2 regions of the Pauljensenia sp. 20925_1_27 genome follow, and region 1 is predicted to be linked to the other one. Evidence: riboswitches for the same ligand, from Rfam matches in the RefSeq annotation. Region 1 holds a riboswitch; the other holds the start of a gene.

Region 1 (5,321 bases):
CAAGGTGACCGACGGCCAGGTTGAGATCCCCGTCTTCGGCACGGTCGCCGAGGCCCGCGAGGTCACCGGCGCGAACGCCTCCGTCATCTTCGTGCCCCCGGCCTTCGCGAAGGGCGCCGCCCTCGAGGCCATCGAGGCGGGCATCGAGACGATCGTCCTCATCACCGAGGGCATCCCCGTCCAGGATTCGACCATCGTCGTTGAGCGTGCACTCGAGGCGGGCGTGCGCCTGATCGGCCCGAACTGCCCCGGCATCATCTCGCCCGGACAGGCGAACCTGGGCATCACCCCAGCGGATATCACAGGACCGGGCCGCCTCGGCCTCGTCTCCAAGTCGGGCACGCTGACCTACCAGCTCATGTACGAGCTGCGTGACTTCGGTTTCACGACGTGCCTGGGCATCGGTGGTGACCCGGTCGTGGGCACCACCCACATCGATGCGCTGGCGGCTTTTGAGGCGGACCCCGATACGGATCTCGTCATCATGATCGGCGAGATCGGCGGCGACGCCGAGGAGCGTGCGGCCGCGTGGATCCAGGAGAACATGACGAAGCCCGTCGTTGCCTACATCGCGGGATTCACCGCGCCTGAGGGTAAGACGATGGGTCACGCGGGCGCGATCGTGTCGGGCTCGTCCGGCACGGCTGCCGCGAAGGCGGAGGCGCTCGAGGCCGTGGGCGTGCGCGTGGGTCGCACTCCTTCGCAGACGGCGCAGATCGCTCGAGAGATCCTCTCGCGCTAACGTCACAGCACGAATCGGCCCGGGGTCGGCGCGCAGCGTCGCGGCCCCGGGCCGATTCTGACACTATGGGCCTGTGAGCGAGCGCATCAGAGAAGTACCCAGACCCCGGCGGACTACGACCACGTACGTGGCGGATCGGGCGACGATCCGTGTTGCCGTCCCGCAGGGGTGGGCGCGCGGCGTGATAGCGGGTGTTGAGGCAGCCTTCGCGGGCTGGGCGCTCATCACGGTGTGCGCGATGATCGCCTACCTGACGCTGCGCTCGAATACGTGGATGAATGATACGACGCCGCGCGACGCGCTCGGATTGGGCGGCGACCTGTGGGCGGCTGTCATTGGCGGTACGTCGGTGGTTGGGGGAGTGTATTACCGTGCGATCCCGACGCTGGCGGGCGCGCTGCTGATCGTCCTCGTGCGCCTCCTGCTGCGCAATACGGCTGGTTTCCCGCGCAGTGCGGCGCTGTTTGCTGTGCCCGGTTTTCTGCTGACGTCCTGGCTGCTCGCGGGTACGTCGGGCACTCATGCGCACTGGTGGACGGGCACGATCGGCGGCGTGCTGATCCCGTTGATTGGCTCGGTCTGGTTTGTTGCGTCGAGGTATGCGCGCGATCACGAGGCTCCGACGATGCAGCACTGGATTTCGGGCGGCCTGAAGTTGGGGGGCGTGTCCGTTCTGGTACTCGCGGGCGCGTCGTTCGTTGCGTCGATCGTTGCGCTTGTGGCTGGGTGGAGTCGGATGGCTGGGATCCAGGAGATTCTGGGGGCGGCCTCGGGCGCGGATACGGCGTTTATTGTCGGCGCCCAGCTGGCGTTTGCGCCGACGGTCATGGCGTGGGCGGCTTCGTGGTGGTCGGGTGCGGGTTTCCTGACGGCGACGGATTCGCTGCATTCTCCCGCGGTGGCGGGCACTGGCCCGATCCCGCCCATTCCGCTCCTGGGTGCTGTTCCGGAGACGGCTCCCGGCATGTGGGTGGTTCTCGCGCCGATCGCGCTGGGGGTTGGCCTGGGCATCGTCGCGGCGCGTTCGTTCCGTCGTGAGCACCTGCTGCACCAGACTGCCCAGGGCCTTCTAGCCTCGTTGATCGTCGCGGCCGTGACGGCTCTGTGGATGTGGAGCGCGACGATGAGCATGGGCTCCGTGCGCCTGGCCTTGATGGGCCCGCGCGTGGGGTGGGCGACGCTCGCCCTGGTGCTTGAGATCGCCCTGCCCGCGCTGATTATCGCACTGGCGACACACCCGACGACGCGTGCGCTCCTCGGCGAGGGTGCGGGCCGGGTCCGCAACGAGGGCGAGGCGTTGCGTCGCCGCGCCGCCGAGCGCGCGTCCCGCGTGGGAGCCGCTGCCTCGACGATGGACGAGGCCTGGGCTGAGGCTTCCGACCCCGCTGAGGTGGGCGACACGGAAGCAAGCGCCGACGAGGCTGGGGCTGAGGATCTCGAAGCGGTGGCCGATGGGGGAGAAGCGGACGAGATGCCCGAGGAGACTAGTGAAACGGCCGCCGACGAGGCCGCGGATAGTGCGTCCGCGCAGGCCGAAGGTGACGCGGAAGACCCCGAGACGAAGGCGACGAGGCGCGAGGGCCTGAACTAGACTGGTGGTTGCCGCGACTGGCGAGGGTGGATCACCACCGGGGAGCGGCCGCACTTCCCGCGAGGCGTCGCCCGCCTGGGCGCCTGGGTTTGGTCTCAACCTGGAGGAACTATGTCCGTCTCCCTGGACAACCTGGAACCCATTGACGTGCGCCCCATTAAGCGGGCCCTGATCTCCGTGTATGACAAGACGGGCCTGGAGGATCTCGCTCGCGCGCTTGGCGAGGCCGGCGTGGAGATCGTCTCCACCGGCTCCACGGCAGCCCGCATTGCGGCCGCTGGCGTGGCCGTCACCCCGGTCGACGACGTGACCGGTTTCCCCGAGGTGCTCGAGGGTCGCGTCAAGACCCTGCACCCCTTCATTCATTCCGGCATCCTGGCCGACCAGCGTAAGGCCGCGCACCGCGAGCAGATTGCGCAGCTGGGGATCAAGGCGTTTGACCTGGTCGTGTGCAACCTGTACCCCTTCCAGGACACGGTTGCCTCGGGCGCGTCCTTCGATGAGTGCGTCGAGCAGATTGACATCGGCGGCCCCTCCATGGTGCGCGCCGCCGCGAAGAACCATCCGTCGGTCGCGGTCGTGACCTCGCCGGAGCGTTACGCGGATGTCGCCGAGGCCGCGGCGGGGGAGGGCTTCACCCTTGAGCAGCGCCGCGAGCTGGCTGCCGAGGCCTTCGCGCACACGGCGACCTACGACCTGGCGATCGCCGGTTGGTTTGCCGACGAGCTGGATCTTGAGGACGTGCGCGAGACCCTCGACGAGGCCGCCGAGTCCCACCTGGACGCCTCCGACGCGGCGTTCCTGGAGTCGCTGGGCTACCAGACTGAGGAAGACTACGTGGTGGAGGTCCCCGAGGAGGACGGACAGGCCTCGGGTATGCCCGTGTTTGTGGCCGACGCGTTCGAGCGCGTGGAGTCCCTGCGCTATGGCGAGAACCCGCATCAGGGTGCGGCCGTCTACCGCGAGATCGACGAGTCCTTCGAGGATGAGGAGACCGACGACGAGGCCCTGGCGCCGGGTATCGCGAACGCGCGCCAGCTGCACGGCAAGGCCATGAGCTACAACAACTACACGGATGGTGACGCCGCCCTGCGCGCCGCCTACGATCACGAGCGCCCCTGCGTCGCGATCATCAAGCACGCGAACCCCTGCGGCATCGCGGTGGCTGACGATGTGGCTGAGGCGCACCGCCTCGCGCACGCCTGCGATCCCGTGTCGGCATTCGGTGGCGTGATCGCCGTGAACCGACCGGTGAGCGTGGAGCTGGCCCGCCAGATCGTCCCGATCTTCACCGAGGTCGTGCTGGCGCCCGATTACGAGGAGGGCGCGCTCGAGGTTCTGAGTGCGAAGAAGAACCTGCGCGTCCTGCAGGTCGAGCCCCCGGCTCGCGGCTCGTACGAGTTCAAGCAGATCAGCGGCGGCCTGCTGGTCCAGGAGCGCGACGACATTGACGCGCCCGGCGATTCCCCGGAGAACTGGACGCTCGCGGCCGGCGCTCCCGCCGACGAGGCGACGCTGGCGGACCTGGAGTTCGCGTGGCGCACGGTGCGTGCGGTGCGCTCGAACGCGATCCTGCTGGTCAAGGACGGTGCCTCGGTGGGCGTGGGCATGGGCCAGGTGAACCGCGTGGATTCGTGCAAGCTGGCGGTTGAGCGTGCGAACACGCTGGGTTCGCGTTCGACGGGTGATGCGGCGGCGTCCACCGTGGACAGTGCGGGCGGCGCTCGCGCGTCCGAGGTTGTGGCCGAGGCTCCCGAGCAGCGTTCCATTGGCGCGGTCGCTGCGTCGGATGCGTTCTTCCCCTTCGCGGATGGACTGCAGGTGCTCATCGACGCGGGCGTGAAGGCGGTCGTCCAGCCTGGTGGTTCCGTGCGTGACCAGGAGTCGATTGACGCTGCGAACGCCGCGGGCATCACGATGTACCTGACGGGGACGCGTCACTTCGCGCACTGATCAAACCCGTTCATGGGCTCCAGGGGGCGAGCGCCGGTGTGGCGCTCGCCCCCTGTGATGTGCTCGGGTGTGCTTGACAGGGAGTGGCACACAGCATATCGTTCAAGTATTGAATTAAAGGCCGTTGGCCCAGTTGAAAGGTGTCGTATGACCGCCCTGACCGCTTCCCCCGTCGCCGCGCGCGAGAACCGCGTCCTCGCCGACCGCCTCGGCGGCACGATCGTTCGCGAGATTGCCCTGATCGCCGCGGGTACGATCGCCATGATCGTGCTGGCCCGTATCTCGGTCCCGCTGCCCTTCACGCCTGTGCCCGTCTCGCTCGGCACGCTTGGTGCCCTCTCGGTCGGTGCGACCCTCGGTGCGCGCCGAGGCCTCGTCTCCGTCGCCGCGTACGCCCTCCTCGGCGTTGCGGGCGCCCCGGTCTTCACCGGCACGAACGTCGGCTGGGCCTTCGCGTCCTTCGGCTACATCCTCGGCTACCTCCTCGTCGCCGCGATCGCGGGTCTGGCCGCCCAGCGCGGCGCCGACCGTCGCGTCCTCACGATGGCGCCGACCGCGCTCGTGTCCCTCTTCTCCGTGTACATCCTCGGCCTGGCCTGGATGATCCCGTTTGCGCACATGACGTTTGCGCAGGGCCTGGCCAAGGGCTTCGTGCCCTTTATCATCGGTGACCTGGTCAAGGCCGCCGTGGCCACCGGAGCCTTCCCGGTGCTGCGCTCCATCTTCCGCTGAACCGCGCGCTTCAGCGCGACGCGCGTCGGCCTCGTCCCTCTGTGGGGGCGGGGCCGTCGCCGTATCCGGCGTGCGCAGTGGTGACATGCGTAATGGAGCGCGACGGGGCGCGGCGCGCGCGGGTACCATTGGCAGGGTGAACGCTTCTGACATGCACCCCGTCCTCGTCGTCGACTTCGGCGCGCAGTATGCCCAGCTGATCGCGCGCCGCGTGCGCGAGGCCAACGTCTACTCCGAGATCGTCCCCCACACCATGAGCGTGGCGGACATGCTCGCCAAGGAGCCCGCCGCCATCATCCTGTC
Region 2 (5,321 bases), on a different contig from region 1:
GCGCGGCCGGGCACGAGGTCTCTCGCACCTCCGCCGACCTCGTCCTGCCGCATGTCTTCGACCGCCTCGACGACGGCACCCGTATCACGCTCATCGGTGCCGTTCCCGAGGCCGGCCAGGCCGCCGCCGAGCGCCTGTCACGTTTCAACGTCCAGGTCATCGACGGGTACCAGGGCCTGCGCCGCTTCAAGGCAGACCCTTCCGTGCTCACCGCCTTCGATCCGCGTCTCGTGATCGTCGGCCTGGGCGCAGGCCTGCAGGAAGTCGTCGCGTCCGTTGCGCTCGGACTCGTGCCAGAGGCCTCCGTGTGCACCGCGGGCGGGTGGATCGACCAGTACGCACGGGCAGCAGACGACTACTTCCCGGACTGGGTGCACGCCGCCCGACTCGGCTGGGCATGGCGAATCGCCCACGAACCCAAGCGCCTCACCAAGCGCTACACCGTCGAAGCACTCGACTTTGTTGCCCACGCCCCCGAGCTTATTTCTCGGCTCGAGGCCATGGGCAGCTTCGACGATCTCGGACTCGTCGTTGGACCTCGCTCCGACGCGGAGGAGTGACGTCGACGCTGTTCACGCGACACTGTCCATGAGGCATTTGGCGTGAGCCACTGCCAAGGAGGCCGGCCCTGCGGGGGCGGCCTCCGTTGCATCCACTGCTGGGCTGTTATCGATTGCTGGCGTGTGGTGGTCTCTGCTGATGCCCAGCGCTGCTTGTGTTCTGACAGGTCTCTCGTCGATGAGGGAGTCTGCGTGCACGTGGATGGATGACGAGCATGCGGATAGGCTAAGCGCACGTGGATAGGTTACGCGTATGTGGATAGCTTATTAACCTATCCGCATCGTCATAACCTATCCGCATAGGGGTGGTCTATCAGTCGCGCTGCCAGTTGGCGTCAGCCGGGCATGTGCGACCACGCTCCACCAGGTGGGCGAACGTGCACGTCCGGCGGATAAGGCGGGTGGTGTAGCGCGCCCCGTGTCTCGCAGGGTGGTCATGGGCAGGTCCTTATGAACATGTGTTCCCTCAAGTGGGGGTCTCTTGCGAGCGAGCGCAATGGACGGCTTCTGACGCTGAAGAGAGCTCAGTGCGCTGGGGAATTCATGGGGCTCAACGAGCCTCACAGTGCTCCTCCATAGATGTTTGCAAAGGGTTGTGCAGTGAACGTAGGGCCCTCAGAATGCCAAGCGCGTGCCTGACGATGTTGTATACGAGTTGGGGATGAGTGCCTACCTATATATAGGTGTCAAACTCCAAAGACCTGCATGACCAGTAGTTACGTGGCCGCGACGGGTGTCTATCAGTTCGCGATGAGAGAGACTGAATAGTTTGTCGGTGTCGCCAAATAAAAGTGTGGCCCGAGCCGATCGGCTCGGGCCACACCCAATCACACACGGAGAGAAAGGCTTAGTAGGCGCCCTCGTGACGCAGCAGCGCGGGGATGGTCTGGAGCATGATCCACGCGTCGAGGGTCAGGGAGCGGTGCTGGGCGTAAGAGAGGTCCAGGTGGACGGTCTCGTCCCAGGAGAGGTTCGAGCGGCCGGAGATCTGCCAGAGGCCCGTGATGCCGGGACGCACGGCGAACTTGCCCATGACGCGGGGCTCATACTGAGCGACCTCGCTGGGGAGCGGGGGGCGCGGACCTACGAGCGACATGTCGCCACGCAGGACGTTGAACAGCTGGGGAAGCTCGTCGATAGAGGTCTTGCGCAGGAAGGAGCCGATGCGCGTAATACGCGGATCGTTAGCCATCTTAAACATGACAGAATTTCCTGCCGATGCGTCGGCTTCATTGGCCTCCATGAGGGAGGCCTTGAGCTCTTCGGCGTCCACTCGCATGGTGCGGAACTTAAACATGGTAAAAGTCGTTCCGTCGAGGCCCACACGCTCCTGCTTGAAGAAAGCGGGGCCGCCGTCGTTGAGGCGCACCATGAGGGCGACGATGATCCAGAGCGGTGTCAGCAGGATAATGCCGATGAGCGCAGCGAAAAAGTCGCCCATGCGCTTGATCGCATTGTCGGCGGACGCGGCAAGATCCGACGCGTGCTCGAACGCGAGGGCCGTCGAAGCGGCCCGTGCAGTGGGCTTCGTCAAAGTTGTCATCTGTGCCTCTTCCTTCTACTTCCTCAAACTCAAATGCTGCATGTCGGTTAGAGCGGTGAAAACCGCTCCAGACCGGGAGAGTTACTAGGTAAATGCTCCCGACGCAACTCAGTCACCGTTAGGTGTTAACCCTAGTCTATCCACATGGTTAGCTTGGTTGCTAACCAAAGGGTTAAGTACAAGCGAAAAAACGCTGTGATTTCGTGCACCTGGCGAGTTGTGCACGTGCGATCGGAACGCGCCGTGACCGCCTGGTAGCTTGCTGACACCTTGGCAGAATGCGTAGAAATCCGCCGAGAGATAAACTGATGAGCGTGTCGTGACTGGCGAATAGGTGGGCCACCACCGGGGAGCGACGCGTCGGCATCGATAGCCGCCCGCCTGGGCTAGAGGCCACTGCCAACCATCATCGGATGATCAATAGGAGAACCCCATGGATTCCCTCAATGACATGACGCTGGCCCAGCTGGATCCTGAGATTCAGGCCGTTCTGGACTCCGAGCTTGGCCGCCAGCGTGAGACCCTCGAGATGATCGCCTCGGAGAACTTCGTTCCGCGCGCAGTCCTCGAGGCGCAGGGCTCGGTCCTCACCAACAAGTACGCCGAGGGCTACCCGGGCCGCCGCTACTACGGCGGATGCGAGTTTGTGGACGTTGCCGAGTCACTCGCCATCGAGCGTGCGAAGCAGGTCTTCGGCGGCGACTACGTCAACGTTCAGCCCCATGCGGGCGCTCAGGCTAACGCTGCCGCCCTCATGGCGATGGCGAACGTCGGTGACCCGATCCTCGGCCTGTCCCTGGCCCACGGCGGTCACCTGACCCACGGCATGCGCCTGAACTTCTCGGGCAAGCACTACAAGGCAGTCGCCTACGAGGTCGATCGTGAGACGATGCGCATCGAGCCCGAGAAGGTCCGTGAGGCGGCCCTCGCGGAGCGCCCGCGCGTGATCATTGCCGGCTGGTCGGCCTACCCGCGTCACCTGGACTTCCAGGCCTTCCGCGACATCGCGGACGAGGTTGGTGCCGCCCTCTGGGTGGATATGGCGCACTTCGCCGGCCTTGTCGCCGCGGGCCTGCACCCGAACCCCGTCCCCTTCGCCGACGTCGTCACGACGACGGTCCACAAGACCCTGGGCGGGCCTCGTTCCGGCATGATCCTGTCCTCGCGTGGCGAGCAGTGGGGCAAGAAGCTCAACACCGCCGTGTTCCCCGGCCAGCAGGGCGGCCCCCTCATGCACGTGATCGCCGCGAAGGCCATCGCCATGAAGGTCGCGCAGACCGAGGAGTTCAAGGATCGCCAGCGCCGCACCCTCGAGGGTGCGCAGATTCTTGCGGAGCGCCTGGGTGCGGATGACGCGAAAAACGCGGGTATCAAGCTGGTTACCGGCGGCACCGACGTCCACCTGGTCCTCGTTGACCTCGTCGAGTCGGAGCTCAACGGCCAGCAGGCCGAGGATCTCCTGCACGAGGTCGGCATTACCGTCAACCGCAACGCCGTCCCCTTCGACCCGCGTCCGCCGGCCGTCACCTCGGGCCTGCGCATCGGCACTCCTGCCCTCGCGACGCGCGGCTTCGACGCCGAGGACTTTGCCGAGGTCGCGGACATCATCGGCACGACCCTGGCTCAGGGCGCGTCCGGCGGCAACGTTGAGGTGGACGCCCTGCGCGCTCGCGTCAAGAAGCTGACGGATAAGCACCCCCTGTACGCCGGGCTCTGATCGTGAGGGCTCCCTGGGAGGGCCCCGCAGGGGTCCTGGATGGAAAGGCGACGGCTGCTGCGATCAAGGCGGAGCTGAAAGAACGCGTCGATCGTCTGCGCGAGGCCGGGGTCGTCCCGGGCCTCGGCACGATCCTCGTGGGCGAAGACCCCGGGTCCGTCGCCTACGTCGCTGGTAAGCACCGTGACTGTGCGGAAATCGGCGCTGAGTCGATCCGCGTGGACCTGCCTGCCGACGCCACGCAGGAACAGGTGGAGGCCGCGATTGATCAGCTCAACGCGGACCCCGCCTGTACGGGCTACATCGTGCAGCTGCCGCTGCCTCGCGGGATCGACACGAACGCCGTTCTAGAGCGCATCGACCCCGCGAAGGACGCGGACGGTCTGCACCCGATGAACCTCGGGCGCCTCGTCCTGCGGGGCTCGGGTCCCATCGACTCGCCCCTGCCGTGCACGCCGCGCGCGGTCATTGAACTCATGGAACGCCATGGGATCGATCTGGCCGGCAAGAACGTGTGTGTCGTCGGCCGCGGCGTGACCGTGGGGCGTTCGATCGGCCTACTGCTTATGCGCAAGGAAGTGAACGCGACGGTCGACGTCTGCCACACGGGCACTACCAACCTGGCTGATCACGTGCGTCGTGCGGACGTCATCGTGGCCGCGGCGGGATCCGCTGGGATCATCACGCGCGACATGGTGGCGCCCGGTGCGGTCGTCCTTGACGTCGGCGTGAGCCGGGTGCAGGGCGAGGATGGCAAGGCTCGTCTCATGGGCGATGTCGCTGACGGCGTGGATGAGGTCGCCAGCTGGCTGAGCCCCAATCCCGGCGGTGTCGGCCCAATGACGCGGGCCCTCCTCGTGACCAACGTCGTCGAGGCGGCCGAACGCCAGGCGGGAGTCAGCGCGAACTGACTCGCGGTGCGCGGCCTCGGCAAACGAGGCGGGCGCGCGCGAACGTAACGGAGGCGCGGTGAGGATATCCATTCCTCGCCGCGCCTCCTCGTTCCTCTAGACTGAAGAAAAACTCGCGTAAGGAGAAAACGATGACCCTGACGGTGACGACCGTGAACCTTAACGGCATCCGCGCCGCCCACAAGCGTGGCTTCCTCGAGTGGCTGGAGGGGAGCGACACGGACGTACTGCTCATGCAGGAGGTGCGCGCACCTGAGGAGATCTCCCGCGAGATCATGGGCGATGCCTGGGACAGCGTGTGGGTTCCCTGCCGCATCAAGGGGCGCGCGGGCGTCGGCGTGGCCGTGCGACGCGGCCGTGCGAGTCTGGAGGGTGAGCCTCGCGTGGTCCTCGACGACGCGGAGACAGACGTGGATTCCGGTCGCTGGCTCGAGGCCATCGTGCGCTCCGAGGACGGGGAGAGCCCCGTGCGAGTCATCTCGGCGTACTTCCATTCGGGCGAGAAGGACACTCCCAAGCAGGAGGCGAAGATGGCGCACTTGCCGCGTATCGGTGCCCGCATGGCCGAGCTGCTCGCCGAGGAGGTAGCC

What was found. A riboswitch is a leader RNA that binds a small molecule or an ion and turns the genes downstream of it on or off. The one in region 1 is predicted to bind ZMP and ZTP.
Region 2: linked by a shared signal. The riboswitch ahead of glyA (serine hydroxymethyltransferase) and the one ahead of purH (bifunctional phosphoribosylaminoimidazolecarboxamide formyltransferase/IMP cyclohydrolase) in region 1 are both predicted to bind ZMP and ZTP.

Annotation. Positions count from the first base shown of each region.
Region 1 is NZ_JAPWAH010000004.1:152,414-157,734, reverse strand. It holds gene sucD (succinate--CoA ligase subunit alpha) at 1-742, shown strand, start outside; gene O3684_RS04485 (cell division protein PerM) at 870-2,333, shown strand; ZMP/ZTP riboswitch at 2,337-2,421, shown strand; gene purH (bifunctional phosphoribosylaminoimidazolecarboxamide formyltransferase/IMP cyclohydrolase) at 2,445-4,286, shown strand; gene O3684_RS04475 (biotin transporter BioY) at 4,434-5,018, shown strand; gene guaA (glutamine-hydrolyzing GMP synthase) at 5,170-5,321, shown strand, end outside.
Region 2 is NZ_JAPWAH010000002.1:128,170-133,490, reverse strand. It holds gene O3684_RS02160 (WecB/TagA/CpsF family glycosyltransferase) at 1-560, shown strand, start outside; gene O3684_RS02155 (sugar transferase) at 1,408-2,103, opposite strand; ZMP/ZTP riboswitch at 2,413-2,497, shown strand; gene glyA (serine hydroxymethyltransferase) at 2,537-3,820, shown strand; gene O3684_RS02145 (bifunctional methylenetetrahydrofolate dehydrogenase/methenyltetrahydrofolate cyclohydrolase) at 3,823-4,731, shown strand; gene O3684_RS02140 (exodeoxyribonuclease III) at 4,863-5,321, shown strand, end outside.